One region of the Gottfriedia sp. OAE603 genome, then DNA from elsewhere that is predicted to be linked to it. Evidence: riboswitches for the same ligand, from Rfam matches in the RefSeq annotation. Region 1 holds a riboswitch; each other region holds the start of a gene.

Region 1 (10,686 bases):
TACATATCTAACTGCATTTGGTCCAGCAACCATCCCACCGTAAATTGCTGATAATAGTGAGTTAGCACCTAAACGGTTTGCACCGTGCATTGAATAATCACACTCACCTGCAGCAAATAATCCTGGAATAGTAGTCATTTGATCATAATCAACCCATAAGCCACCCATTGAATAGTGAACCGCAGGGAAAATTTTCATTGGAACCTTTTTCGGATCATCACCAGTAAATTTCTCATAAATCTCAATGATTCCACCAAGTTTAATATCTAGCTCTTTTGGATCCTTATGAGAAAGATCTAGGTACACCATGTTTTCTCCATTGATACCAAGTTTTTGGTCAACGCATACAGAGAAAATTTCACGTGTAGCAATATCCCTTGGTACAAGGTTTCCATATGCAGGATATTTCTCTTCTAGGAAATACCATGGCTTTCCATCTTTATATGTCCAAACTCGTCCACCTTCACCACGAGCACTTTCACTCATTAAGCGGTTTTTGTCATCACCTGGGATGGCAGTAGGGTGGATTTGAATAAATTCACCATTAGAGTATGTTGCACCTTGACGGTAAACTGCTGCTGCTGCTGAACCTGTATTGATAATTGAGTTTGTTGATTTACCAAAGATAATTCCAGGTCCACCTGTAGCCATAATAACTGCGTCAGCAGGAAAGCTTACAATTTCCATTGATGATAAGTTTTGTCCTACGATACCACGACAAACGCCTTCATCGTCAACGATTACTCTTAAAAATTCCCAACCTTCAAACTTTTGAACAAGACCTTCTGATTCATAGCGACGAACTTGCTCATCTAATGCGTACAACAATTGTTGGCCAGTTGTTGCACCAGCAAATGCTGTACGGTGATGCTGAGTTCCACCAAAACGACGGAAATCTAACAGTCCTTCTGGCGTACGGTTAAACATTACACCCATACGGTCCATCATGTGGATAATTCCAGGTGCTGCTTCTGCCATTGCTTGAACTGGTGGTTGGTTTGCTAAGAAATCTCCACCATAAATTGTATCATCAAAGTGCTCCCATGGAGAGTCACCTTCACCTTTTGTATTAACTGCACCATTAATTCCACCTTGTGCACATACTGAATGTGAACGTTTAACAGGAACTAATGAGAATAAATCAACTTTTGTACCAGCTTCAGCGGCTTTAATAGTAGCCATTAATCCAGCTAATCCACCGCCAACTATAATTACTTTTCCACTCATGTCTCTCTCTCCTTACATGTTTGCTAGCTGCGGATCAATGAATGCAAAAATCGCACGTAATCCAACGATTGATAGAGCAACGAAAATTCCTAAAGTAACATATGTCGAAATACGTTGCGATTTAGGTGTGACAGTAATTCCCCAAGAAATGAAGAATGACCATAATCCATTAGCAAAGTGGAAAATAGTTGAAATAACACCTACAATATAGAACGCGATCATGAATTTTGAGCTAAAAATATCAGCCATCATATCATAATTTACATCTGCACCTAATTGAGCCGCAATACGAGTTTGCCACACATGCCAAGTTATAAAGATTAAAGTAATAACTCCAGAAATACGTTGGAATAAGTATAACCAGTTTCGTAAATAACCATAATTTTTCACATTGCTAGTGCCTGTAAAAGCAATGTATAGTCCATAAATCGCATGGTATAAGATCGGTAATAAGATAATAAAAATTTCTAATAAATAGCGGAATGGTAAATTCGCCATAAATTCAGCAGCTTTGTTAAATGATTCTGCTCCCTTTGTTGCAAAATGATTGACAACTAAGTGCTGCATTAAGAATATTCCTACTGGAATTACTCCTAACAATGAATGAAGTTTTCTAAGGAAAAACTCCTGGCCATTCTTGTTGCTCATGTAAAACCCTGCCCCCTTTAGTTTGTGAACATGAAAATAAAATTACCTGCTTCTATTATTCTAGAAAAATAGAAAATAATGTAATTTCCATAAAAATCTAAATTTTTATGAGATTTATCTAAAGTTCATTTTACTCCTGTTAATATTACAGGTCAAGAAAACGCGTACATTTTTCTTTACTGAAAAAACTTCTCAATAATATTGGTAAATCTACAAATATTAAGGCTTTCAATTATTGTTTTTATTATTGTTTATTGTATATAATAAAAACATGTTTTTAAGGAAAGGGAGAGCTATTCGACCATGATGAACGGCAATGATATTTTAAAAACACCAGGGAATATTTCTGGTTTTGGCTACGAACTCTTACGAAATGATTTACTTTCAGAATTACTAGGTAAAGAGCAACATGATATATTATATTGGGCGGGAAAAATGATTGCTAGAAAATATCCATTAGCAACATTTGAAGAAATCATCGGATTTTTTGAATCAGCTGGTTGGGGAACTTTAACGGTTGTAGATGAAAAAAAACAAGAAGTTCATTTTGTTTTAACTTCTGAACTAGTTACATACAGAAATCAACATAAAAAAGATGTATCTTATCAATTAGAGGCAGGCTTTTTGGCAATGCAAATCCAACAACAAATTGATGTAATTGCAGAAACATACGAAGAGCAAAGTAAACGTTCTGATAAAGTAAAATTCCAAGTAAAATGGGATCTAAAAGATCCAGTTATAAAAAAATAAAAATAAGCCTGTTCATCTAATTGATCAGGCTTATTTCATATTTTCTTTATCACTTTTCTTTATTAGTTCATCTAATTTACGATTCATTTCATCTAGTTGTTTATTTTTCTTAACACCTTTAATAATGTAATTCATGAGAAATAAACTAATAAAAACGAATAATAGAATGAGAAGGATTAATAATATTAATTGAAAGACAATATCTCCATAAGCAATCCCTGCATTTATCAAATGAAAACCTCCATTATCAATTACTACTTCTATTATATGGTAATATTTCGCTAAAATGTTAAAAACCCCTTTAATCATCAAGTTCCTATTGAAAGGAAATTTGTGACTAAAGGGGTTTTGATTATTATCCTTCTACAACTACTTCTTCTTGAACGCGATCTAACTCATACCCTTTGTGCAGAGCATGAACCGCATTTTGTAATTGCGACTTTGGAATTACTGTTGATACTTTAATTTCAGACGTGCTTACCATTTTAACTGGGATACTAGCTTCTGCTAAAAATTTAAACATATTTGCAGCAACGCCAGGATTTGAAACCATTCCACTTCCAACAATCGAAACTTTCGCAAGCTCGCTTTCAAAATCAAATGAAACATATCCTAAATATTCTTTTTTAGATTCAAGAATTGTGATTGTTTCTAACATATTTTCTGATTTAATAGAGAATGAAAGATTGACTAAATTATCTGAAGTCACACTTTGAATAATAATGTCTACGTCAATTCCCTCTGTTGCCAGTATCGTAAAGATATTCGGTAAAAGATCGACTTGATTATGTAAACCATTTAAAGTCATTCTTGTGACATTTGATTCAAAAGCGATTCCTCTTACGACTGATTGTTGTTCCATTTGATTTTCCTCCCCAATAAACGTACCTATTTCATCATGTTGACTTGATCTTACTTGTATAACTAATCCATAATTTTTTGCAAATTCTACAGCCCTTGGGTGTAGAACAGCTGCACCTAAAGCAGCTAGTTCTAGCATTTCGTCATATGATACATGACTTAATTTAGTTGCTTCTGGCTCAATTCTTGGATCCGTTGTATAAACACCTAAAACATCCGTATAAATGTCACATCGTTCAGCTTGTAATGCTGCGGCTAACGCTACCGCTGTAGTATCAGAACCACCACGACCTAATGTTGTAATTTCATCTTCATTACTTAAGCCCTGGAAACCAGCGACGATTACAATAAATCCTTCATTTATCAATTGTTGAATTCTATCAGTTTGAATTGTTTCAATACGAGCATTTCCATGAATCGATTCTGTTTGGATTCCTGCTTGCCAACCAGTTAATGAGATTGCCTTAAATCCTTTAGCCTGTATTGCCATTGCTAATAAAGATATTGAGACTTGCTCACCAGTTGTTAAAAGCATATCCATTTCACGCTTACTATTTTGTGGACTAATTTGCTGTGCAAGATTAACTAGTTCATCAGTATGATGTCCCATTGCTGAAACAACAGTAACAACACTGTTACCTTCTTTATACGCTTTTGTTACTGTATCAGCAACATGCTGTATACGCTCAATTGAACCGACTGAAGTCCCTCCAAATTTTTGAACAATTATTCCCATTTTTACTCATCCTCACCTATTTTTCATAAAAAAGAATACAAAAAAGCGCGTGAAGCAATGTTCACGCGCCTAATTTACAAAAATTGTAATAAAATAGACAAATCATCAACATCTCTTCAATAGCTCCCCGCATTTAGTATGCGACAGTACTACACCTATTAAATGCAGTCCCAACGAAAAGAATTGTGGATTCATTTCATTTCGGCAAAACTTCCTTTCAGCTGTCCATAACAACGCCACACGTCTATGACAGCATACTTTTAAGTTTTGCACCTCTATTACGAGAGAAAATATTATATTTTTAACTTAATATAAATTATTTTGAAAATAGTGTCAAGGAATTTTTCTCCTCATACCGTGAACATTGACGTTATGCTCCTAGAAGCTATTTACAAAAAATAAGACGAAAAATGCTCTATTACTTTCTAAAGTGCTGATAAATTTCTTCCGCTACATTTTTTGGGATTTTTGCTTGGATCAGTTCTTCTATTGTTGCCTCTTTGATTTTTTTTACAGAACCGAAATGTTTTAATAATGCTTTCTTTCTAGTACCACCAACTCCGGTAATACCATCTAATGCGGACTGAACCATCGATTTACTGTGAAGTTGACGATAAAATTCAATTGCAAAACGATGAACTTCATCTTGAATTCTTTGTAATAAAAAGAATTCTTGACTCTGTCTGCCTAATTGAACAATTTGAGGTGGCTGTCCTATTATTAACTCAGATGTACGATGTTTTTCATCTTTTATTAATCCAGCTGTTGGAATATACAACCCTAGCTCATTTTGTAATACATCTTCAACTGCTGATAAGTGACCTTTTCCTCCATCAACAATAATTAGATTGGGAAGAGGAAGGTTTTCTTTCAGAGCTCTTGAATATCTTCTTCTAACCACTTCACGCATTGAATCATAATCATCAGGTCCAACTACGGTTTTAATTTTATATTTTCTATAATCCTTTTTAGAAGGCTTGCCATCAATAAAAACAATCATAGCAGAAACTGGATTGGTACCTTGAATATTAGAATTATCAAATGCTTCGATTCGATAAGGAGTTTCAATATTTAATATTTCTCCAAGCTTTTCGATTGCTTTAATTGTTCTCTCTTCATCTCTTTCAATCAACTTGAATTTTTCTTGTAAGCCGATTTTTGCATTTTTATTTGCTAGAACGACTAATTCTTTTTTCTGTCCTCTTTTAGGTTGGAGAACAGGAACATTTAATAACTCTTTTAAGAGATCAATATCTACTTTATCTGGTACAAAAATTTCTTTTGGCTTTATGTTATGTGTTTTCTCATAAAATTGGCCAACAAAAGATAAAAATGCCTCTTCAGGTTCGTCATAAATTGGAAAATATGATACATCCCTTTCAATCAATTTTCCTCTACGGACAAAGAATACTTGTACACACATCCAGCCTTTATCCACGGCATAACCAAATACATCACGATCAACTAGATCACTGCTCATCATCTTCTGTTTTTCCATCGTTGCTTCAATAGAGACAATTTGATCTCGAAACTCTTTCGCTCGTTCAAAATCCAATTGTTCTGATGCAGCCAACATCTTCGCTTCGAGCTCTTTTCGGATTTGATCTTCTCCACCGTTTAAAAATCGAATAATTTCATTTACAATTTCTTGATTTTGTTCATCAGTTACATCTTTAACACAAGGTGCAAGACATTGCCCAATATGATAATACAAACAAACTTTATCCGGTAATGTAGAACATTTTCGAAGTGGATACAAACGGTCTAATAATTTTTTTGTTTCATTCGCCGCATTTACATTTGGAAAAGGACCAAAATATTTCCCCTTATCTTTTTTTACATTACGTGTAATTAGTAAACGAGGATGCTTTTCAGCCGTTATTTTAATGAAGGGATATGTTTTATCATCCTTCAACATGATGTTATATTTCGGATCATACTTTTTGATAAGATTCATCTCTAAAATTAGAGCTTCCATATTGGAAGATGTAACGATATATTCGAAATCGGTAATTTCTTGAACTAATCGATACGTTTTTCCATCATGAGAACCTGTAAAATATGATCTAACCCTATTTTTTAGAATTTTTGCTTTCCCTACATAAATGATAGTTCCCTGAACATCCTTCATTAAATAACAACCTGGTTGATCAGGTAAAAGCGCTAATTTTTCTTTTAAATGTTTGTCCAATGTCTTACCCCCTTTCGTGGAGTTGTACACTTTATTATAATCTGCAAAGTCATAAACTGAAAATAATTAAATTAGATAATTGATTTATATATATTAATGATCTGAATTATTATTTTAAGCAAAAATTAAGTTTCACTCCTTACTATACTCTTATAAATTTTAAATTTTAGAGGAGAAAAATATGAAAAAAATAAGAATTGTTCATTTTGGGTTAGGAGTAATTGTTTCAGTATTTTTGTTAACTAAATCAGTTACAGGAATCGTATTATATTTTAACAAGGGGCACGAAGAACCAAAATTTTCGATGCAACCCGGTTTAAATTCAACAAATCAAAATTATTGGTTTAATTAGTGGAATTGGTTTATTCATTTTAACTAGTACAGGACTAGCATAATCATGGATAATAAGGAATACAAAGCGCAAGACTAAAAAGAAAAAGCAAAAAGTATCAATGGCAGTTTAAAAAGAAAAACCTATGATTTCCCATAACGGGTTCTATTATAGGGGACAAAAATTAAAAACCCTTTAAAATCTCATATGTTTTAACATTAAAAACAGTTGGTATTTCACCTAAAGAGAAATGAATAACATAGCAAATAAAAACGCAGAGGTTTTAGCATCCTCTGCGTTTTTATAATTTAATGACCTGTTCTTACTGGGTCTATAACGCTGTGTTGAACTCCTTATTATTCTTTTCCACTAAGCTCTAAAATATTTAAACCCTCAGATGCTTCTGGTGCTTCAAAAAAACTAGTAACATGAATAAACACCGCTTCAGTGTCAAAGGCAGCTCTTTCGGGTTGTTCGTTTCGTCTTTGTGCAATTTGACGTAAGCATTGCTCGTTATTTAAATTAAGGAAAATTACTTGATGGCTTGCATTGACCTCTGACGCCATATCCAAAAACCACTTTCGCAATTTTTGAGTGTTAGCTGGAAAATCCATCACTACATCTGTACCGACACTTAATATGTTTTGGACATGCTTTTTCACCAATGGCTTAATCTGTGCTGAAAATTTTAGATAGTCCTCAAATGATGCAACCTGATTGGGATAAAGTGATGAGATCCATTCATCCTCAGACAGCAGTACCGCGTGTTTATCTATCGCCAATTGATTTGATTTAGTTGATTTTCCTGCACCCATTTTTCCACAGAAAAAGTATAGCGTCCCCATTTGTTTCAAATTTTTTAACCCCACTTTTTCTCCCCTCCTATTGGATTGTCAATTAAATAATGGTCTTTTGCGATACTTCCCAATCTGTTTTTTCAAACTCTTTTCCTTTGGTTTTAAAAATCGCAAAATTAAGCCCTACTTTCTATTAAAAAACTTACACACTTTTAGTGTAACTCTTAGCACCAAAAATCGCACTTAGAAAATAGTGTACAATGGCTATTGTACACTGTTGACTTTATACAAAAATTGGTGCGATTTTTATAAAATAATTTTAAGAAAAGGCTTATAAAAATAAAAAACACCTACTCGTAATTTCCGAATAGGTGTGCGATTTACTATGTGATTTTTCTATTTTGTCCGTCTAAAGAGAACCCGTTAAAGTTCCCATAGGTTTTCTTTTTATATTATGAAGTAGCCGTTTCAGCCTCTACGTCTTCTTTTAATTCATCATCGCCAGCTTTTTTATTAGTAAGCTTAATTTGTTTTATGAAAAGTGTACAAATCGCTCCAACAATTATAAAGCCTAACCCAACAAAGAATACATTGTGAAGAGATTCCATTAATGATGTTTTAATAATTGGTAGCATACCTTGTAATAAATCATTCGGAATTAATTTCTTAGCATCCTCATTAAATAACATTGTAAACACCGATTGAGGATTCGAATCAATCATATCTTTAAATTTATTTACTAATGGTGCTGCTTGTTCTGGTAATTTATTTAAAAATGGTACTAATTCATCATTTAAAAGTGTACCTGATTTACTATTCATAACTGCACCTAATACAGTTGCACCAAATGTTCCGCCTATTGAACGGAAGAATTGGCTTGAAGAAGTAACGATACCTAATTCTTTTTTGTCAAATACTTCTTGTAAGGCTAATGTGATCGTTGGCATTACTAGACCAATTCCAAGTCCCATTACCCCCATAAAGATTGTTGCAATCGTCTTACTTGAATCCATATCTAAAGTTGTTAGAAGGTATAGACCTAATGCAATGACAAACATCCCTGTCATAATTTGTGACTTAATACCAACTTTAAATACAAGTTGACCACCAATAATACTTGCGATAATCATTGTCACCATCATTGGCGTCATGATTGTACCAGATTCCGTTGCACTCACGCCAACAATACCTTGCATAAAGAATGGTACAAACATAATAGCACCAAACATCGCAATCGTCATAAAGAAACCAATTAAGTTTAATGTAACAAACGTTCTATTTTTAAATAGATACATTGGAAGAATTGGTTCTTCAGCTCTATTTTCAACGATAATAAAGCTAATAATACCAATTACTGCTAAAGCAAATAGTCCAATAATCTGCCATGAATCCCAATCATAATCTACTCCGCCTAAACTTAATGCAAGAAGTAGACTTACAACCCCAATAATCATCGTAATCATACCAGCGATATCAAAGTTGATTGGACCAGTATTTTTTCTTCCTTTTAAACCTAAAGCAATAAAGATGGTTGCAATAATACCTACTGGTAAATTAATATAGAAAACCCATTTCCAATTTAATGAGTCAACAATCCACCCACCAATTTGCGGACCAATTACAGATGCTAAACCATAAATCCCACCAAATACCCCTTGGAATTTTGCGCGTTCTTTACCTGTAAACATATCCCCGATAACAATCATCGCCATCGGCATCATTACACCGCCACCGATACCTTGAATCCCACGGTAAATGATTAATTCTGTCATATTATTTGCAATACCACACAGTGCTGAAGCAGCCATAAAAATGACTAAACCAGTAATATATACTCCTCTACGACCTAAAAGGTCAGCTAATTTACCTGCAATTGGTACCACTGTCGTAGATGTTAATAAGTATGCTGTAGTAAGCCACGTCATCATACTTAATCCACCAAGGTCTCCTACGATTTTTGGCATTGCAGTACCTACTATCGTACCATCTAATGCCGAGAAAAACATTGCTATGATAAGCCCTATTAGCAATAACTTTCGATTGCCATCTTTTTTAATAGCTGTATTTGTACTCAAACTATTTTGCCCCTTTCTCCCCCATATTTTTTAACTAATTAATAGTAGAAATACGGTTATTGTGCTTTATAATTTTTTCTATCATTAAATTTCAGATGTTACCGCTTTGGCAAGCTTTTCAGCAATTAATGCAAACTGTAAAAGCTCCTCATCTGAAAGAGTTAATAATGAACTCTCAAAAATTGCTTTTCTTTCTTTTATAACAAGATCAAGTTTTTTTTGACCTTCTTCACTAAGCATAATATTTACTACTCTTCTGTCTTTTTTATCATGTTCACGATAAACAAAATTACTATGTTCTAACCGATCAATCATAAATGATACCGCGCTTGGTTTCACTCCCATATACTCGGCAATTTCAGAAATTTTACAGCTCTCGTTTTTCCGTAAATACATTAATACAAAAAACTGAGTAGCAGTTATGTTATGTTTATTCATTTGCTCTGTCATCTTTGGTTGCATCTTATGAACGGCAGTTTGAAAGCCAATTTGTATTCGCTCGATGTACTCATTCTTATTATTCAAAATTTAACCTCCTTTAACAGTTAATTTATATAAATATTTAATGCGTGTTAACTATTTATGCTTATTAAATATATACCGACAAAGCTTGTTTCGCAACAAGAGAATTATTAAATATTTTTAATAAAACGCTTACAGATATTTTTGTGCAAAAAAAAGAAATGCACTCATAAAAAGAGTGCATTTCCTACAAATTAATATTAACCAAGGTGTGGTGTAATTAATTCTTCTAAAGCTTCTTTTGGTTTGAAGCCTAAAGTTTTCTCTACTACTTCACCATCTTTAAGAACGAATAATGAAGGGATACTCATAACTTCAAATTTAGCTGCTGTTTCTTGGTTTTCATCAACATCAACTTTAACGATTTTAACTTTATCACCATATTCAGAAGCTAATTCTTCTAAAACTGGAGCGATCATTTTACAAGGACCACACCAAGTTGCCCAAAAATCAACTAATACTACACCTTCTTTTGTTTCTTCTGCGAATGTTGCATTTGATGCATTTACAATTGCCATATCTATTTCCTCCTATCGCCTCTCTACATA
Region 2 (10,686 bases), 730 kb from region 1:
TCTATTCATATGAAAACACTATTCAATCATGAATAGTGTTTTCAATTGTTAAATATTATATTTAATTTGTTGTTTTTGTTCGTGTCTTTCAATTCCTAAGTTAATTAATTTCTCAATTAAACTTGAATATGATAAACCTGAAGCTTGCCATAATTGCGGATACATACTAAATGGCGTGAAACCAGGCATAGTATTTACTTCATTCATTAATACTCCACCATCTTCAGTTACAAAGAAATCCGCACGAGTTAAACCAGAACCATCAATTGCTTTAAAAGCTACTTCGGCATAATGTTTAATCTTCTCATATGTTTCTTGTTCGATCGGTGCAGGAATGATTAATCCTGTTTCGCCGCTTTCGTATTTAGCACTATAGTCATAAAACTCTACTGAAGGTTTAATTTCTCCTACAACAGAACATTCAACTTTATCATTTCCTAAAACGGCAATCTCGATTTCACGACCAACGATATTTTCTTCAATAATGACTTTACGGTCAAATTGGAAAGCTTCTTCAAATGCGGCAACTAAAGATTCACGATTTTTCGCTTTACTGATCCCAACACTTGAACCTAAATTAGCTGGTTTAACAAAAACAGGATAACCTAATTCTTGTTCAACTTTTTCATAACAAGATTCAGCTGTTTCCTTCCATTCTGTTTTTAAGAAGTGAACATACTTCGCTTGTGGAATGCCAGCTTGAGCAAATAAATTTTTCATGATGACTTTATCCATACCTGCTGCAGATGCTAATACACCATTTCCAGCATAAGGGATATTTAATAATTCAAGTAATCCTTGAACTGTTCCGTCTTCACCATTTGGTCCATGTAATAATGGGAATATTACATCAACTGGTCCAGTAGATTCTTGATTTGATGCTGCAGGAATAATTGATGAAGTTAATGCAACAGGAGCTATTTCACTTACATGTTGATCTTCGTTTGAGAATTTTAAAGCAGCTACACTTTCTACTTTACCTTCTATTTGTTTACCTTGTAACCATTCGCCTTGTTCTGTTATATAAATTGGATACACATCAAATTTTGAGTGATCTAAAGCTGAAATAACGGCAAAAGCTGTTTGTAATGATACTTTATGTTCAGCAGACTTACCGCCATATAATAAACCTAACTTAATCTTCATGATGTTCCCCCTACTATTTTTTGCTCTTCCTATTGTACCACTTTCTCCCAAACTGTATAAGCTTTTATGGGTAGAAACCTATATTTCTTTACAACATATGCAATTAAGTTGGAGTTGTGATAGAAATACGATTAACTACTAAAGCAGATCACCCATAGAATTATTCCTATTGTTTTTCTCTGTTTACTCAAATAAAAAAAGGCCGCGTTTTATTGCGCTAGCCCTTGATTTTTTCTCTAAATGCTACTTTCTCATCAAGTGAACGATACATTACACCTGAAACGACTACTCCAGTACCTAATATGACAAATAGCCATAAACCTAGTTTCAGATCAAATAAGAATCCACCTAACAATGGACCAAGGAAACCACCAATAGTCCATTTCATACTTCCAACTGCCATATATGTTGCTCTAAGTTCTTCTGGAGCAATGTTTGCAACGAAAGTCATTTGAACTGGTGACATAACCATCTCACCAAATGTGTAGTAAGCAAAAATGATTCCTAGAATGAATAAAATTACCCATTTCCCAAATCCAATTGAAAGTAAAATTGGTGGTGCAAATCCAATTGATAATATGCCTAAACCAAATAATAATGTTCCGTAAAACATCGTTTTTCCAATTGAACGATTCGCTAAATAACTTGAAATCGGAAACTGTAGTAATACAACTAATAAACCATTAAGTGACATTAGAAATGGATACGGTGTCCACTCCCCAAAATGAGATTGGAAACTTTGTTTAAAATAAAGTGGTAGCATGCCTTCGATTTGTGAGAACCCCATAGAAATAATAATACCTGTAGCAACATAAAAAAGAAGTAATTTATCAGTAAGAATAATATTTACAACCTGTTTAAATGGTATCTTTGTGCCTGCCTTTTCATTACTCTTCACATTTCCAGCTGGCAATGTTTCTTTTAATAAAACGAATTGAGCAATACTATAGATACCCAATGCAGTTGCAGCGATGTAAAACAAACTGTCCTTCGAAAAAAATACAATAGAACTTCCAAGTAGAGGTCCTATAACAGTACCAAAATTACTACCAACTCGAAGTAGTCCATACGCTTCCGTTCTTTCTTCTGGTGCAGTCACATCTGCAACCATTGCAGAAGCAGCTGGATCAAAGAATGAATTACTGATTCCCAATAAAATTGAAAGGATTAAAAAAGCGGTATATCCTTCGACAAAAGAAAATGAAATAAGAATGATTGAAGAGGCAAGCGTTGAAAATACCATCATACGTTTACGACCATATATATCAGCCAATCTTCCACCAAGCATTGAACCAAATAATGATGCAATTGGCGAAATTGACATAATGAAACCAACCTTTAACATAGAATCAACTTTACCTTCTAGATATAAAGCAAAAAACGGCATCAGCATCATCATTGCGCTACTTGTAATGGTTTCTCCAATTACTCTAATCCACACATTCCGATCCATTCCTTTTAACTTCTTAAAAAATTCCATATAAACGACACCTCCTAGTACGTCTAAATCTTCATTATTAAATGTATATGTTATAAATCTTAATAATTCAACAAAATAAAAAGGGTGTTCAAATTGACTTTTTAGTCATTGAACACCCACTCTTTTTTAAGCTTGTTCTCTAGTTGAGACTGAAAACATCAATCCCAAAAATGTTCCTAGTAAAAATAATGTTGAACAAGAGCCCATTAATACAATGCTCACTGTTAAGACAACGTCAGTATGTACGTAACCGCTTCCAGTGAAATATAGTAAAAAAAGAATAAGACCAATTAAAAAGACAATACCTGAATATCGAGTATACGTTTCAACGATTTCATTATCAGTTCGCTTCATATAAATAACCTCCTGTAGTATTTTTGTTAAATGCAATACCTTAAATGTGACAACTTTGTGACACTTTTATATTAACACATATTTTTATTATTGTAACTATATTCTGAAAATATTTTAAAGAAAAGAAAAAGCCGAGATTTTTCATCTCGACTCATTCAATCTATTTGTTGATAAAAATACTTTTATAATTCCCATAACCTTCTTCGTCCATTTTGTCATAAGGAATAAATTTCAAAGCCGCTGAATTAATACAATATCTTAGCCCTTCTGGTCCTGGACCATCATCAAACACATGTCCTAAATGTGAATCGGCTTCTGAACTACGTACTTCAATTCGCATCATGCCATGACTATAATCTTTCTTTTCTTCAATTTCACCTTTTAAAATTGGTCTTGTAAAACTCGGCCATCCACAACCAGAATCAAATTTATCTAGTGAACTAAATAAAGGAATACCAGATACTATATCAACATAAATTCCTTTTTCTTTATGATCCCAAAACTCATTACGGAATGGAGGTTCAGTTGCATCTTCTTGTGTAACGGCATATTGAATTGGTGTAAGCTTTTGTTTCAGTTCTTCTTGACCTGTTTTCCAATGTTCTTTTATAAACTTTTGACGTCCAGACCCTTTATAATATAGCTGGTAACGAATCGGATGTTTTTTATAATAATCTTGATGATGTTCTTCTGCTTCATAAAATGGTTTAGCAGGTAAAACCTCTGTAACAATCGGCTTTTTGAAAACACCACTCTTTTCAATTTCTTCTTTTGATGTTAGCGCCAGTTGTCTTTGCTCTTCGTTATGATAAAAAATCGCTGTTTTATAGGAACTACCTCGATCATGGAATTGTCCACCTTCATCAGTTGGATCAATTTGACGCCAAAATGTTTCCAATAATTTTTCATAAGAATAAACTTCCGGATCAAAAGTAATTTGAACAGCTTCATAGTGTCCAGTTAAATGTGTACAAACCTCTTCATAAGTTGGATTCTCTTTTTCCCCACCTGTATAACCAGAAACTACTTTTATAATTCCAGGCTCCTTATCAAATGGTTTGATCATACACCAAAAACATCCACCTGCAAATGTAGCCAATTCATTCCCCATCTCGAATCCCTCCCAAATAATTGTCTTACTTAGTATTTACCATATTGAAGTGCTGATATAAATATTTTTGCTTGCGAATCTCCCCACACCGCTTGAAACAATTAAGATTTCTATGTAAACTAATACGATATTATATAGGAGGAACTACTATGTTTGAAGAGTTTAAAAAATTCGCATTAAAAGGTAATATTCTCGATTTAGCAGTTGGGGTTATTATTGGTGCAGCGTTCGGTAAAATTGTGTCTTCTCTAGTTGCTGATATTATGACGCCGCTTCTTGGATTAATCGTTGGGAAACGAGATTTTACCAGCTTAGTTTACCACGGAATAAAATATGGTTCATTTATACAATCTGTTTTCGACTTTCTAATCATTTCAATCTCTGTGTTCTTCTTCATTAGATTACTAAGTAAAATCTCTTTTAAGAAGAAAGAAATTGAAGAGGCTAAACCACCAGTACCTACAAAAGAAGAACAACTTTTAATTGAAATTCGCGACTTGTTACAAGAACAAGTAAAAAATCAAAAAGGCATGGACTCATGAAATATCTGAGTCATGCCTTTTATTCTTATTCATAATAAAAAACCTCGTACCATATTTAATATAATACGAGGTTAATAATTTATTAGAATCGGCCATATCCTAAGAAGTGTGAACGTACCCAGCTGCTACTTAAGCTGATTGTACCAATACCTTTACTTCCAGCATGAACCATTTTGTTACCACCAATATAAATACCCATATGAGAAGGGCCATTAATATAAGTGTTTTCTAAGAATACTAGATCTCCTGGTTGTGGAGAACTAATCTTTGTAGCCATATTCCAGTATGATTTTACGTTAGCACGTGAGAAACCATAACCATTATGCGAATATACATACCAAATAAATCCACTGCAATCGAATCCACTTGGAGACGTTCCACCAAATACATAAGGAACACCTTGGTATTGCATTGCAAAGTCTACAATTGCATTACCTGAAGCAATTGGTCCTTCATTTTCTGATGGGCCAGCATTGCCTGAAGCACTAGAGTTAGAGTCATCGCTATCATTCGATAGTTCAGCTAATTCAAGTGATTGTTGTTCTAACTGTCTTACTCTTACATCTTCTTTTGCATCTTGCAATTCTTTAACCGCAAGTTTTAATCTATATTCTGCAGATCTTAATGATTTTTCTTTTGCTGCTTGTGATTTAGATAAATCGCTTTCTTGAGCTACAAGGTCTTCTTTTGCTTTAACAAGAGATTCTTTTTTCTCGTTCACAAGTTGTTTTTCTTTTTCCACTTCAGCTTGTTCTGATTCTTGTTCTTTAATGATATCTTGGTCTGCTTCAAAAAGCGTTGTAATTGAATTTAAACGATTAAAGAAATCAACAATACCGTCAGAGTTGAATAGAACATCAGTTACTAAATTTACTTTTGGTTGCTTTTGCATCGCAACAAGACGATCTTCTAGCATTTCGTTACGCTTCTCGATACGGTCTTGTAAATATGTAATTCTAGCATTTTTATCTTGAATGATTTTTTGAGTCTCAGAGATTTCTTCTTTTTTAGATTGTATTTTTGCTTTAGTGTCTTTAATCTTTTGATCTATCTTTTTAACATCATTACTTAATTTTTTGAATTGTGATTGGAATTTATCTACTTCAGCTTGCTTTTTTTCTACTTTCGTTTCGGCATTTACCGAAGCATTCGGCGCTAAAGATACTAAAAATGTACCTGCAATAGCCAGCACTGTAAGTTTTCTTTTAAACATTTCAGCGTGTCTCCTCTCGCTTATCTACTAGGTATTTATATCATAGATTTGCGAAGGGAGTCGCTTTTGTTACAATATTGTAATATAAATGATAAATATGTCTTAATCTGTCGATAAACAAACATGCAATAGTTAAGAAACCGTAATAAAACTCTTCTATTATCTAATAGAAGAGTTTTCAATGTAAATCATGTCATTTTTAATTAAGTCTTTATACGTTTCACGTTGTACTACTACTCTAGATACACCGTCTTTTACAAATACTACTGCCGGACGACGAATACGATTATAATTATTAGCCATTGAATATCCGTATGCACCCGTACATGATACTGCTAATAAGTCATTACTCTCAACAACTGGTAATTCACAATCCCAAATTAACATATCTCCACTTTCACAACATTTACCTGCAATTGATACGACCTCTTTATTCTCATCATTTGCGCGATTAGCAAGCATTGCTTCATACTTTGATCCATAAAGTGCTGGGCGGATATTATCAGTCATTCCCCCATCAACAGAAACATATTTTCTTACTGAAGGTAGGTTTTTTGTTGCTCCAATCGTATAAAGAGTTGTTCCTGCTTCACCAACGATGCTACGACCAGGCTCTAACCATAATTCAGGAACTGGATACGATAATTCTTCACATTGTTGTTTAATAATAGAAGTAATTTGATCAATATGCTCAACGATTGATAACGGTTCGTCCTCAGAAGTATAACGAATCCCAAATCCGCCACCTACGTTTAATATTTCAGCTGTATAGTCTAATTCATTTTTTAGTGCATTTAAAAAGTTCATTAATATTTTAATTGCGTGAACAAACCCATCTGGTTCAAAAATTTGCGAGCCGATATGAGAATGTATACCTAACAGTTTTAAATTTGGTGAATCTAACGAAATGGCAACTGCTTCATTTGCCTGACCTGACGTGATATCAAAACCAAACTTTGAATCTTCTTGTCCTGTCATGACATATTCATGAGTGTGTGCTTCTACTCCAGGTGTTACACGTAATAAGATTGATACATATACTCCACGATTTTCGGCGATTGCTTGTAATACTTCTAACTCAAAGAAATTATCGACTACGAAACAACCAATTTTCGCATCTAAAGCTTCTTCAATTTCTTCTATTGATTTATTATTCCCATGAAAGTGAATTTTCTCAGGTGGAAATCCTGCTTGTATCGCTGTATATAGTTCGCCACTTGATACTACATCTAAACAAAACCCTTCTCTTTCAATTAAGCGGGCTTGTTCAATACAAAGGAAAGCTTTACTTGCATAAGCAACTTGATATTTTAATCCTGTCTCTTTTAATGCTTCTTGAAATTCTCTACATTTAGACTCAATCAATGCTTCGTCGTATATATATAAGGGTGTCCCATACTGTTCAGCTAGTTGAACTGTACTACAACCTCCGATTTCTAGATGTCCATTATGATCAACTCGACTATTACCATGTAAATACATTAATATTCTCCCTTCATAACTAAACACAAGTTCATTCACCAGAAGCCTTCAATGTATTAGTGTATTAAAAAAGGCACATGAAGGATATGTTCATGTGCCTATCACTTTTAAAATAAAAAGGATATTGCCAATCACATCTCTTCAATAGCTCTTCACAAATACAAGTGACAGTACTACATTTATTAAATGCAGTCCCAGCATTTTAGCGTGTGGCGCTCTAATGCTTCGGCATCGGATCCTTTTTCGTTTAGTCATCAAACCCACAGTTCTCTTAAACGATACTCATATACAATGCAACCTCTACGAATAGATTGTTTATTTATATTAGTCTATGTATAACACAGTCTAAAAATAGATGTCAAACCTTTTTAAAAAATAATCTGTAGTTTCATGTTTTTACTAATCATTTGGTCTACACAAGTTTTTCTTTTCAAAATATTATCTTTACTATAAAATATTAATTACGCGCTAAAAAAAGGTGATTAATATGAACTATCCAACGAATTTTAAAAAACATCATATAAAAAAAACAAGCCACTAACTTCATGTTAGTGGTTTTTCTTTTTTGTTGCCTTAGGACAACACTCTTAGCTTTAGTAGAAAAAATTGGTCAGAGGTGAATAGATTGCATTCAACCAAAATTGCATTACTTTCAATTTGTAGTAATTCTTTTATAGTTTTATTAAAATTAGCAGTTGGAATCATTACTGGTTCTGTAGCAATTATATCGGAGGCAATTCATTCTTTATTAGATTTGGTCGCTTCCGTTATCGCATTCTTCTCAGTAAAAATTTCGAATCGGCCACCTGACAAGGAACATCCTTATGGTCACGGTAAATTTGAAAATATTTCGGGTACTGTTGAAACGCTGCTCATTTTTATTGCTGGAATTTGGATTATCGTTGAATCTGTTGAAAAACTAATCCACCCTTCTCCTATAAAACTTCCTTTTATTGGTGTAATCGTCATGTTGCTCGGAGCATTCATTAATTGGCGAGTTGGGAAAAAAGTTCAAAAAGTAGGAGACGAAACGCATTCTGTCGCAATGCAATCAAATGCATTACATTTATTAACGGACGTCTATTCATCGCTAGGTGTTGCGGCTAGTTTAATATTAGTATCTCTTACAGGTTGGGTCGTACTAGATGCATTAATTGGTATTGGTATTGCTGTATATATAATGAAAGAATCTATCGAGCTTGGAAAGAAATCTTTTACGCCATTATTAGATACGGGGCTCTCTTCAGACGAAATTATACAAATTGAACAAGTTTTATTAAATTTCAAATCGCAATTTATTGAATACCATGATTTAAGAACAAGAAGATCCGGCGCTGAGGAACACATCGACTTTCATCTTGTTTTACCGTCTAGCATGAGCATTGAAGAAGCTCATCTACTTTGCGATAAAATAGAAGATGAGATCAAAAAAGTTCTAATTAATCCCCAAATTTTAATTCATGTCGAACCAGAAAATGAAATGGTTAGAAATGTAAAATAAGAAATAACAAAAAAGGCACATCTTTTTTAGATGTGCTTTTGTGCTTTTTCTATTAAATGATAATTTCATCTTTAGGCTGATGTTCATTTTCTTTAATTTTTTGTGCTCTCATCGTAATCATTGCATAACCGATTGCCATGATAATTCCAAAGATATAGCCACCTACTGTGAAAATGATAGTCCTTGAGTAGTAAGCCTTCGCACCATAGGTTTCAAGCATCCACCATTGTGCTCCAGTAAATATGATATCTTTAACAATCCAAGCTATAAACAAATATTGGAACAACTTGAACAGTGAAGGATGTTTATACAGCTTCTTACTTTCTTCTCTTTCTTGTCCCTGGATTGCGGCAATATCAATCATAAAGTAATATGGCAATGGCTTCTTTATCGCTAAAAGAATGAAGAATACCCCTATTAAGCCAATGTGGTAATACACATTATATAGAAGTAAATTATCTTTTGTACCTGCAATAAGATCCAATGCAGTACTAACACTCATTGTAGAAATAATAAAAATTCCAGTTACATTAAATTGTTTTGTATACCAAAAACGAAATAAAGTATATAAAATCCCAGGAATGGTTGGGACAATCATCGCCCAATAATCTCCAATATACGGCTTTAAAAGTTTATAACCTACTAGTGGGAGTACTAAATACAATATTAGATCGTAAATAATCAAATTACTTTCTTTTTTCATTTTTATAACCTCATTTTTCCATATTCTACTTTTGTAGTATTAGCGTTTTATTTATTTAAATTTGATTATAGCAAAAAATTCAAATGCAAACACTTTAGCTACAATCTTCATAAATGATAAGTTCTTTAAAGGTTATGATAATCCTTCTTCAATAGTTATTTGTGGTAGTTAACTTAAAACAAAAAAGAGAACATCCAAATATCATGAATGTTCTCTCCTATTTATCAAAATAAAGTGAAAGAGCCAGGTCCTGTTAATAGTAAACCAACTGATGTAGCAATAATGAGTAGATTATATTCAATACCATTGGCAGTAATCCAAAAACCATTTTTTAAGTGGACTTTTAAAATGGCAACTAACATAACCAGTATGATTAACCATGCACCAACTGTCGTGTACAAGCCTGCTGCAACAAGTAAGCCTCCTATTAGTTCCGCTGCTCCTGATAAAAATGCAAAAAATCCACCAGGTTTCACACCAATTGACTCTAACCATTGACCGGTTCCTTTAATTCCGTAGCCACCAAACCATCCGAATAATTTCTGAACGCCATGACCTGCCAATATAATTCCTAAAAAAAGTCGAATAACCAATAAGCCCTCATCTAGCATAGCTACACCTCAATCCCTTTAATTTGAGATATCTATTGCTCATTAAATAAATATTCTAAATTCGAGATAATTATGTTATTTATTGATAATTTCAAAAAACAATCAGTTTTCGCACTTTTTAAGAATAGAATACATTAACACTTCGTTTTCACATAAACCAAAGGAGAGCTTAATCATGAAAAAAGTCGTTCCAATCATTGTAATTAGTTCTTGGTTTATTTTGTTAATACTAGCTGTTCATTTTAATTTGTTCCAATTATCATTAAATGATATTAAACATTTTATTGAAGACTCCACAATTAACCCAATGATTTTATTTGTAGGTATTTTTTGCGCTCGAATTTTTTTATTCATCCCTAGTACAATGCTCATTGTCACAGGGAGTTTATTTTTTAATCCTATTGAAACAATCATCCTTTCAATGATTGGTATGTTCATAACTGAAACTATTATTTATGGTATCAGTAGAAGTATATTAAGTAATCATATTCAACACTATATGGTAACAAAATATCCAAAACTCAATAACGAGATTATTTCAAA
Region 3 (10,686 bases), 650 kb from region 1:
GTTGTACAAAGTGGTGCAACTTGGGGAGACATTCAAGAAGCTATCAATCCTTATAACCTGGCTCTGAAAGTAACACAGTCACAAGAAATTTTTTCAGTTGGTGGCTCATTAAGTGTAAATGCACATGGTCGTGATCTTCGAAATCATTCATTAGCTAGTACAGTTAATTGGTTTACATTACTTCAAGCCGATGGAAACATCATAAAAGTTAGTCGAACAGAAAATAGTGAATTATTTTCATATGTATTAGGTGGTTATGGTTTATTTGGGATCATTCTTGATGTAGAGCTTCAGCTTACTGATAATGAGCTGTATAAGATAGAAACAAGTACAATGGAATATGATGAGTATTCTTCCTACTTTAAAAGTGAAGTATTAGGAAATAAGGATGCTAAAATGCATATCGGACGAATTTCAGTTGCACCTGATAGTTTTTTAGATAAAGTGTATTCAATTAACTATATGGATACTTCTCGGAAAATGACTAAGTCAGATAAAGAATTAAAAGAAGATAAATCAGCATTTTTCCCGAAGCTTGCTTTAGGAATGTCTCGAGGATCTGATCAAGGAAAAAATATATTTTGGGATATTCAATATTATTTTATTGATGCATTAGACGGAAACTTTGAATCTCGTAATAATGTCATGCGTTCTGAAAGTAAGTTTATGGAGTTTGAAGATCGACAAGATACTCAAGTTCTTCAAGAGTTTTTTGTGCCAGTAGATGAATTTATTCCTTATATAGATGATGTAAGAGAGTATTTGGAATCTGAAAATTTAAATGTACTTAACATTACAATTCGATATGTAGAAAAAGATGATGAAACAGTCATGAACTATGCTAAAGAGGACATGTTTGCTTTTGTCATACTCATTCAACATGGAAGAGATCAAAAGTCTATTCAATATGCGAAAGAAGTAGTTCGAAAATGGACTGATATTACGATTCAACATGACGGATCTTATTACCTTCCTTACTATCCATATCAAACAAAGCAGCAAATGAAATTAGCTTATCCAAGAACAAATGAATTTTTCAATATGAAAAGAGAATTCGATCAAAATGGTGTTTTTATGAATACTTTTTACAAAAATTATGGAGAGTAGGATATGAATAAACTAGTAGTAGCAATTTTAAGTGTGGTTGGATTTAGTAGTTCTTTAGTATTTCCATATTATGTTCTCTTTTTAAGAAATATTGGAGATAGCTATGATGTGTTTAGTTTATTGTATGGGCTTTTTTCATTAAGCTTAAGTATTGTTGTCTACTTTGGTGGTAAATTTTTTGAACGATTTTCTCCATATTTATTGATGATGCTTCATTCGTTTTTTTGTAGTTATCTATTTTTCTCACTTCATATGATTGAAAATATTAAAATCGTGTATATTGGGCAGGTTTTATTCGGTGGATTTACGGCCCTTTTCAAGCTTGCAGAGAAAAGATTATTTCTGAATGCAACTTCTGAATTTTATCGTAGTTATTTATTTTGGACTTCTTTTGTCACTGCACTTTGTATTATTGGAGTAGGAGTTTTATTTGATTCAATTGATATTCGCTTTATGTTTAATCTAGCAGCATGGTTGTTTTTATTAAGTGGATTTGGTCTTGGGGCTAAATTTATTCTTAGAAGTAATAAAGATGAGAAGAGTTGACTTGTTTAGCCAATTTGAGGTGTTGTAAATAGAAGTTGTTACACAACAATGTTTTGTTACTTGTTTTATCGTATTTTTTAATAGATTCTAATTGGATCGGATTGTCGGTACTAGTTACATCATTGTAATACCTCTGTATTTATATAAAAGATAGTTTATTAAAAAAATCTAATATTATTTTTATAAGATGGATATTGTGTAAGTAACGAAACAATGTTATATTATCTAAAAGTAGGCTATGAAATGTTTGGAAGAATTTCTATGCCTTTATAATAGTGATAGAGAGGGAATGATAAAATGTTAAGACATGAAGAGGCTGTCGGTATATTTTACGCTGCATTTGTTATATTAGGATTAACAATAGGCTTAGGTGTTGGTTATTTTACATCGCATTTAATTGCTGGTGGATTTCTTGGTTTTGGAATTGGAATAGGTTTAGGTCTTTTAAGCAATGCAGTACTGTATATTAATAAGGATTGATTTTTAAAGATTGAGCGTTAAAAGGAGAGAGAAACATGCAAAAAAGGGAAACGAAATTGGTTCCAGTTATGATTGCATTATTATTAGGTATATTTTTTGCCTCATTAGATAATACGATTGTATCTACGGCGATGCCTACAATGTTAAAAGATCTAGGTGGCTACGATCAGTTTGTTTGGGTAACTTCAGCATACTTAGTAACGGAAATGGCTGGTATGCCTATTTTTGGTAAACTGTCTGATATGTATGGAAGAAAACGATTCTTTATGTTAGGTATTATTCTATTTTTACTTGGATCGATTCTTTGTGGTACTGCTCAGTCTATCGTTCAGCTTAGTATTTACCGAGCAATTCAAGGGATTGGTGGTAGTGCATTAATGCCAATCGCTTTCTCAATCATTTGGGATGTGTTTCCTGTTGAGAAACGAGGGAAAATGAGCGGGATTTTTGGAGCTGTATTTGGTCTTTCTAGTGTTTTAGGTCCATTAATTGGGGCATATATTACAGATTACATTGATTGGAGATTTATTTTCTATATCAATATTCCATTCGGCTTGTTAACACTTGGATTAATTAGTTTTTATTATAAAGAATCAACAAACCATCAAAAACAACAAATTGATTGGTGGGGTGCAACTACATTCGTCATTAGTATTGTCAGTTTAATGTTTGCACTAGAACTTGGTGGAAAAGAGTACGCGTGGGATTCTATTCAAATTTTAGGTTTATTTGGTGCTTTTGCGGTCTTCTTTATCATCTTTTTATTCATTGAAAGAAAAGTTCCCGAGCCAATTATTTCGTTTGAAATGTTCAAAATGCGTCTTTTTGCAGCAAGCAATTTTGTAGGCTTATTTTATGGTGCTGCGTTTATTGCAGCAACAATCTATATCCCGATTTTTATCCAGTTTGTGCAAGGTGGTACCGCAACAAACTCTGGATTAGTATTATTACCAATGATGGTTAGTGTAAGTATATCTGCTGCATTTGGTGGAGCATTAGCAAATAAAACTAGCTATCGTAACTTAATGGCGGGTTCTGTCGTGCTATTATTAGCAGGTATTTTATGCTTAGGAACATTATCACCTGATACAACGAAATTCCAAATTGTACTGTATATGATCATTGTTGGACTTGGTGTAGGTGTATCATTCTCAGTTTTAGGTATGGCAGCTATGCACCATTTTGATAATGAAAACCGTGGTTCAGCAAGCTCTACGAACTCATTCCTTCGTGCATTAGGAATGACTGTTGGTATTACAGTATTTGGTGTTATTCAAAGAAATGTCTTTTCTGATAAAATTTCAAGTGCACTCGGGAATAGTGGTGCGCCTCAAAATTTAGATATCAATCAAGCGTTAACACCTGAGGCAAGTAAAATGATTCCTGCTCCGGTTTTAGATAAAATATCAGAAGTGTTTGCTACTTCTATCGCTCATACTTTCTTATGGACTTTAATTCCAGTTGGTTTAGCGATGATCTCAATTTTCTTAATGGGGAATGAAAAATTATCGAATAAAGAGTTACCACAAAGTAATGCATCATAAGAAAGGAGGCTATTTATTGGCCTTCTTTTTTTTATTTTTTGGCTCTGTTAATATTAATTGTTGATTTTAGCTAAATACATTAAGAGTTTATAAAGAGAAAAGCCGGTTCGAGAGTAATTGGAATGGAAGGTGCGATGACTCCTATGGGAATGCGGGAAACTTGAGACCCCGGAGGCTCAAGTCGTCACGCCCCATGGAAAGCGAAGTACCGGAATGGAATTCAACATTCTTTTTTAACAGAGCCTATTTTTTTAATTCATTTCAATTTTAATGCTTGTATTTGCTTTAGCTATCTGAAAGTAGGTTGTCTTTTTTCAAAAATCGTATAGACTAGTATTTGAGGTGAAAGCTTTTGAAAGACAAGGTTTCTAGTACGAAATGGTTTGGACTTGCTCTTCAGTCTTTACTTGTATTGGCAGAGCATGATGGAATTTGTCCAAGTTCTATGATGGCTCAAAAACTTGAAGCACAGTCGACCTTTTTAAGAAAAATTCTTGCCAATTTAGTAAAAGCTGGGATTATTTCAGCAAAAGAAGGGCGAGAGGGTGGTTATTACTTAGCTAGAGATGCAAGTGAAATTTCATTAAAAGATGTTTATGATGCAATGAGGTCTGATCCATATTCACAAGGATTTTTAGATGTGAATAGCCATGAATGCTTCACAGCTTCAACTCGTTCAGCTTTATATAATTTAAAAGATGAAATGGAAAGTTGGCTTGTAGAAGGTCTTGCAAAGAAGACTGTCGCTGATTTACTACCAAAAGAAATTAGATAAATAAAATCGAAACATTGTTTCGGTTTTATTTTTTTTGATAAACTGTAGTTGACTTTTATACAGTTAAAGTTTTATACTGTATCTGTAAATAATACAGTTTTGAAGGAGAGATTTAAATGACAAAAGTATCATCAGATAGAGAAGAGTATTTAAATAAAGTGAATGAAATAGATTTTGGAAATGAGGCTCCTAAACATCTAGATAGTTCTGATTTCTTTACAGTAGCAAAAGAAAGACGTTCAGTACGTCATTATGATCCAAATTTCAAACTAAGTGATGAAGAAGTTCGTGAACTATTAGAAATTGCAGTTCAAGCTCCATCTTCTTCAAACTTACAACCATGGAGATTTTTAGTTATTAATAAACAAGAAACGAAACAAAAATTACTTCCAATTGCTAATAATCAACAACAAATCGTTGATGCTTCAGTTGTTATTGCAGTTTTAGGTGATACAAAAGCATATGTAAATGCCGATCGAATTTATGATGAATTAGTTGAAAAAGGTATGATGACTCAAGAGGTTAAAGATTTTTACGTAGGCTCAATTGTTAAAAATTATGGTAATTTCCCAGAGGAAATCGCAACAAAAGTAGCGATGATTGATGGTGGATTAGTATCAATGCAGCTTATGCTTGCGGCAAAAGCAAAAGGTTTAGATACAGTACCAATGGGTGGCTTTGATCAAGCGAAATTTGTAGAAGCATTTAATGTACCTGAAAACTTCAAACCAGTTATGTTAATCTCTGTTGGTAAGGGAATCAAAGCTGGTTTTGAAAAAGTTCGTTTGACGCTAGACGAAGTTCTTACTTGGGATCAGTTTTAATTTCAAGTAAAGTAAAAAGAGCAGGGTAAAGGGATAGTCCTTAACCTGCTCTTTTCTTTTTTATTTTATTTTTCACCATGTAAACGATATGCCATATGGTTTGTTGGGCCTACATATTCATTTAATCTAAATGAGTGGCGAATTGCTTCAGTAATATACTTTTTAGCAGTATATATCGCTTCTCTAGGTTCTACTCCTTTAGCTAATTCTGCACAGATTGCTGCAGAATATGTACAACCAGCACCATGTGTATAAGTTGTTTTAATTCGGTCAGATTCTAAAAGTTCAATTTTTTCACCGTCAAATAAAACATCAACAGCGTTCTCATGTTGAATTTTGCTTCCACCTTTAACAAGTACGAATTTTGCGCCTAATGCATGAATCTTACGTGCTGCTTCTTCCATTTGTTCAACTGTTTTAATCGGAGCCATATTTGCTAATTGTGCTGCTTCAAATAAATTTGGTGTTACTACAGTTGATAAAGGGACTAATACATCTCTTAATGCATCATTTGTTTCAGGATGTAAAGCTTCGTCATTCCCTTTGCAAATCATTACCGGGTCAACTACTACACGATTTATATTATGTTTTTTTATTGTTTCAGCTGCTAATTCAATAACTTCCACAGATCCAAGCATTCCTGTTTTCATTGCCTGAATGCCTACACCAACAACGATTGTTTCTAATTGCGCTGCAATTGTACTTATATCAATCGGAAATACTTGATGGTGCCAATGATTATGTGGGTCCATTGCAACTAATGTAGTAATTGCACTCATTCCATAGACATTTCTCTCTTGGAATGTTTTTATGTCTGCCTGTAAACCTGCGCCACCACTACTATCTGATCCTGCAAGAGTTAATGCTTTATACACTGTCATATCAAAATTCCTCCTTTGTTCAAATACAATTTTCATTATAGCAAAAAGTACACTAAAAAACAGGAAGTAGCGCAGTTTGTAGATGGTAAACAAGAATCATAAATGGAATGGTAACAAGAATTCTAAAGGATTCTTCAATTGCTTCTGTAGAATTTTGTAGAAAATAATTGACAACTAGATTATTAGATTGGTATAGTGATTTTATAAAATTTAATTAAATATGATCTTTATCTCGTATGGATAGAGGCGCGGTTTTGATGAGTTATTACTTGGAGGTTTATGGAACCAAAGAAAAGTAATGAAAGGCGAAACTGCCGAAGTAACAAAGTTGCCATTCAATTTTGTTGCTGGGCCTATTGCTGAATAAGCGTAGGACTGTCACAAGTTTACTTGTGGAGGGCTATTGAAGAGATGTTGGCTGTTAGACGCATATAAACTGAGTCTTAAACACGTGAACATTCTTCACGTGTTTTTTTTGTGTTTTTTCTAGGAAATTCCAACATTACATAATGTAGGAATTTCTTGAGTAAAATACACAGCAAACAACACTTTTGCGCCCCAAATTCTGCGTAAAGATAGTATTGCAAGAATGAAGAGGAGGCAACAAAGATGGGACAATCAAATCTCCCGCAAAATGAAGGTTCTTTAAAAAGAGGACTTAAAGCAAGACACTTAACGATGATTTCAATTGGTGGCTCTATTGGGACAGGGTTATTTTTAGCAAGTGGCGCTTCAATAAGTGAAGCTGGTCCAGGTGGAGCTTTATTAGCTTATTGCTTAATTGGTATAATGGTGTATTTCTTAATGACAAGTTTAGGGGAAATGGCTACTTATCTTCCTGTATCAGGTTCTTTTAGTACGTATGCATCTCGCTATGTAGATCCAGCATTTGGATTTGCGATGGGTTGGAACTATTGGTATAACTGGGCAATCACATTAGCTTTTGAATTAGTTGCTTCAGCAATGTTAATGAAATATTGGTTCCCAAATTCTCCTGCTGTATTATGGAGTGCCATTTTCTTAGTGATTATTTTAGGTTTAAACCTATTATCAGTTAAAGGCTATGGTGAATCAGAATTTTGGTTTGCTTTAATTAAAGTCGTAACTGTTATTGTCTTTTTGGTAGTTGGTATTGCAATGATTTTTGGTATTTTAGGTGGAGATAGTGTTGGATTTAAAAACTTCACTGCTGGTGGAGCACCGTTCCATAATGGATTTTTAGGTGTGTTATCAATCTTCATCGTTGCTGGATTCTCATTCCAAGGTACAGAGTTGATTGGTGTTGCAGCTGGGGAAACTGAAAATCCAGAGAAAAATGTACCGAAAGCGATTCGACAAATTTTCTGGCGTATCCTTTTATTCTATGTATTAGCAATTTTTGTGATCGGTTTATTAATCCCTTATACTGACCCAGAGTTATTAAGAGGGGACGTTTCAGTAAGTCCATTTACTTTAGTTTTTGAAAAATTAGGTGTAGCTTTTGCAGCTTCTGTAATGAATGCAGTTATTTTAACTTCTGTATTATCAGCAGGGAATAGTGGTACGTATGCCTCTACTCGTATGTTATATACTTTAGCTATTGAAGGAAAAGCGCCAAAATTCTTAACAAAAATTAACAAAAATGGTGTTCCAACAAATGCTTTATATGTAACGCTTGCAGTTGGTTCATTAGCATGCTTAACGTCATTCTTTGGTGAAGGTCAAGTATATACTTGGTTATTAAACTTATCAGGTTTATCAGGATTTATTGCTTGGTTAGGTATTGCGATTTCACATTATCGTTTCCGTAAAGCATATGTTGTTCAAGGAAAAGATTTAAATGATTTACCATATCGTGCAAAATGGTTCCCACTAGGTCCGATTCTAGCATTTTTAGCTTGTTTATTTATCGTACTAGCTCAAAACTATCAAGCGTTCACTGGCAATGTAATTGACTGGCAAGGTGTGCTTGTTTCATACATTGGTATACCAGTATTCTTAATTGTTTGGTTAGGCTATAAATTTAAATATAAAACAAAAGTAGTTGCTTATAATGAAATGGATTTAAGCAGAAAATAAATTGTAACCCTTCCATCTTGGTGGAGGGGTTTTTTGTTTGCGATTAAGCTAGTTTAAGCTTCTATTTTGATTTGATTGGAAATATATTGAAATTAGGTGTTTACAAAAACTAATGGCATTAGTATTATAAAACTAATACCATTAGTTTTTATTTAGGAGGAATTGTGATGAAGGTTACTAAATCTAATTTTCTTTATCAAATCAGTTTTTTACCTAATTTATTCCCTGTAAATTGTTTTTTAGTTGAAGAAGAAAATGAACTTACTTTAATTGATACTGCTTTATCATTCAGTGCGGATAAAATCATTTCTGTTTCGAATGAACTTGGGAAAAAAATTACAAACATTATACTGACTCATGCTCATGGGGATCATATTGGTTCATTAGATCGTTTAAAATCTATGATGCCTGATGTTATTGTATCAATTTCTAAAAGAGATGCGAAATTATTAAAGGGTGATGTTACTTTAGAGCCAAATGAACCTGATTTGCCTATAAGAGGTGGAGTACCTAAAAATATTCAAACCACACCTGATCGATATTTACAAGAAGGTGATACAATTGGGTCATTATTAGCAATTGAAACACCTGGCCATACACCTGGTTCGATGTCGTTTTTAGATCAACGTACAAACGCTGTGATTGCAGGAGATGCATTTACATTAAGAGGTGGTATTGCAATTTCAGGGCAATTAAACCTATTATTTCCATTTCCTGCATGGGCAACGTGGAGCAAAGAGGATGCAATCAAAAGTGCTCGTAAAATAAGTCAATTGAAACCAACATTATTGGCAGTTGGTCATGGATCAATGTTAAAAAATCCACAAGAAGCAATTGATCATGCATTAAATAAAGGAGATTCGTGAATGTCACCTAGAATTGGTTTAAATTTTAATGAATTACTGAAAACCGCTATTCAAATCGTAGACAATGAAGGTTGGGATGTCTTAACGATTAGCTATTTAGCTAAGAAATTAACGATTCAGCCCCCTTCAATTTATAATCATGTGAAAAATTTAGATGAACTGAAAAATAGTATTGCACTTTATGGTATCCAGCAGCTTTATGAGCAGCTTCACTCTTCGATTTGTGATCAATCCAAGGAGGCAATTTTTTCTTTAGCGTTTGCATATATACATTTTGCTCGAAAGCACCCTGGATTATATCAATCAACTCTGTCATCAACTCACACTGTCGGTGATCAATACACTGTAGTTGCAACTCAAATTTTAGAGTTGATTTTTGAAGTTCTCAAACCATATGATGTAAATGAAATTGATCAAATCCATATTGTCAGAGGGCTAAGAAGTATTCTTCATGGATTTGTTTCACTTGAAGATCATGACGGCTTCGGTATAAACATTCCGATAGACGAGAGTATTAGATTTGTATTGAAACATTATATGAAAAATATTGAATCTTAAAATAAGTAAAAGAACCTTTTAAAAATGAAAGGTTTTTTTGTCTTTGTTTTCTGGGTTTCTAATTTATTGAATAAACAAAATATATGTTAAAATATAGAAAAATTCGCTTTGAGAAAGAAGGAGTATACATGAACACAATGGTTATTCATCAGTATGGAAATAGTTCTGAATTTCAAAAAATAGATGTTCCTTACCCGTTTCCTAAAGGAAATCAAGTTCTTGTTAAGATTGCTGCAACTAGTGTGAATCCGATTGATACGAAAATTCGAAAAGGTGTTGTTCAAAACGCATTTCAACCTAATTTTCCAATGATTCTACATAGTGATTTTTCTGGTGAAATTGTAGAAATTGGTGAGACTGTTTCACGTTTTTCAGTTGGAGATCTAGTATACGGGTTTAATGCATCAGGCGGAGCCTTATCAGATTACTTATTAGTCGATGAGTCAATTTTGGCAAAAGCACCTAATAATATACAAATTCAAGATGCTGCTAGCTTACCTTTGACTTCAATTACAGCATGGGAGGCTTTAGTTGATAGAGGGAATATAAAAGCAGGGGACCACATTTTAATTCATGGAGGCACAGGTGGAGTTGGACATGTAGCGATACAAATAGCTAAATCCTTAGGTGCCACTGTTTCTACTACTGTTTCCTCTAATGAAAAAGCAGCATTAGTCAAATCGCTCGGAGCAGATCACGTCATAAACTATAAAGATGAGCCGGTCTTAGCCTACGTTGAGCGTCTGACGAATGGTAAAGGCTTTGATGTTGTTTTTGATACTGTGGGTACTGATAATCTGGATAAATCTTTTCAAGCTGTTAAACCAAAAGGGACGGTTTTAGCGATCGCTGCTCGCTCTACTCATGATTTAACGCCATTTCATAGTAAATCCTTATCATTACATGTTATTTTTATCATGCTCACTCAAAAAACACAGGAAGGGCGTAAAGAACATGGTGCGATTTTACATAAAATAGCTAATCTTGTAGAGTCCGAAAAAGTAAGGCCACTTATAAATCCACAGCGTTTTACATTTGAAGAAATAA

The links. A riboswitch is a leader RNA that binds a small molecule or an ion and turns the genes downstream of it on or off. The one in region 1 is predicted to bind lysine.
Region 2: it holds a riboswitch for lysine, as region 1 does, so the genes downstream of both, lysA (diaminopimelate decarboxylase) here and ABID96_RS16255 (aspartate kinase) in region 1, are expected to answer to the same signal.
Region 3: it holds a riboswitch for lysine, as region 1 does, so the genes downstream of both, ABID96_RS12850 (amino acid permease) here and ABID96_RS16255 (aspartate kinase) in region 1, are expected to answer to the same signal.

Annotation. Positions count from the first base shown of each region.
Region 1 is NZ_JBEUNN010000001.1:3,173,315-3,184,000, forward strand. Features, by position in the region: gene sdhA (succinate dehydrogenase flavoprotein subunit) at 1-1,227, opposite strand, end outside; gene ABID96_RS16240 (succinate dehydrogenase cytochrome b558 subunit) at 1,240-1,875, opposite strand; gene ABID96_RS16245 (YslB family protein) at 2,179-2,625, shown strand; gene ABID96_RS16250 (DUF4083 family protein) at 2,656-2,856, opposite strand; gene ABID96_RS16255 (aspartate kinase) at 2,981-4,222, opposite strand; lysine riboswitch at 4,335-4,508, opposite strand; gene uvrC (excinuclease ABC subunit UvrC) at 4,641-6,413, opposite strand; gene ABID96_RS16265 (hypothetical protein) at 6,595-6,765, shown strand; gene ABID96_RS16270 (P-loop nucleotide/nucleoside kinase family protein) at 7,101-7,598, opposite strand; gene ABID96_RS16275 (MDR family MFS transporter) at 7,994-9,547, opposite strand; gene ABID96_RS16280 (MarR family winged helix-turn-helix transcriptional regulator) at 9,701-10,141, opposite strand; gene trxA (thioredoxin) at 10,339-10,656, opposite strand.
Region 2 is NZ_JBEUNN010000001.1:3,906,553-3,917,238, forward strand. Features, by position in the region: gene ABID96_RS19635 (D-alanine--D-alanine ligase) at 49-1,149, opposite strand; gene ABID96_RS19640 (MDR family MFS transporter) at 1,364-2,626, opposite strand; gene ABID96_RS19645 (hypothetical protein) at 2,753-2,980, opposite strand; gene msrB (peptide-methionine (R)-S-oxide reductase MsrB) at 3,141-4,091, opposite strand; gene mscL (large conductance mechanosensitive channel protein MscL) at 4,241-4,633, shown strand; gene ABID96_RS19660 (C40 family peptidase) at 4,716-5,846, opposite strand; gene lysA (diaminopimelate decarboxylase) at 6,006-7,328, opposite strand; lysine riboswitch at 7,466-7,639, opposite strand; gene ABID96_RS19670 (cation diffusion facilitator family transporter) at 7,954-8,829, shown strand; gene ABID96_RS19675 (VC0807 family protein) at 8,882-9,532, opposite strand; gene ABID96_RS19680 (DoxX family protein) at 9,757-10,143, opposite strand; gene ABID96_RS19685 (TVP38/TMEM64 family protein) at 10,319-10,686, shown strand, end outside.
Region 3 is NZ_JBEUNN010000001.1:2,525,433-2,536,118, reverse strand. Features, by position in the region: gene ABID96_RS12885 (FAD-binding oxidoreductase) at 1-1,107, shown strand, start outside; gene ABID96_RS12880 (hypothetical protein) at 1,111-1,653, shown strand; gene ABID96_RS12875 (hypothetical protein) at 1,951-2,133, shown strand; gene ABID96_RS12870 (MDR family MFS transporter) at 2,169-3,677, shown strand; gene ABID96_RS12865 (RrF2 family transcriptional regulator) at 4,030-4,452, shown strand; gene ABID96_RS12860 (nitroreductase family protein) at 4,569-5,276, shown strand; gene pdxK (pyridoxine/pyridoxal/pyridoxamine kinase) at 5,342-6,157, opposite strand; lysine riboswitch at 6,391-6,568, shown strand; gene ABID96_RS12850 (amino acid permease) at 6,767-8,215, shown strand; gene ABID96_RS12845 (MBL fold metallo-hydrolase) at 8,383-9,081, shown strand; gene ABID96_RS12840 (TetR/AcrR family transcriptional regulator) at 9,082-9,639, shown strand; gene ABID96_RS12835 (zinc-dependent alcohol dehydrogenase family protein) at 9,768-10,686, shown strand, end outside.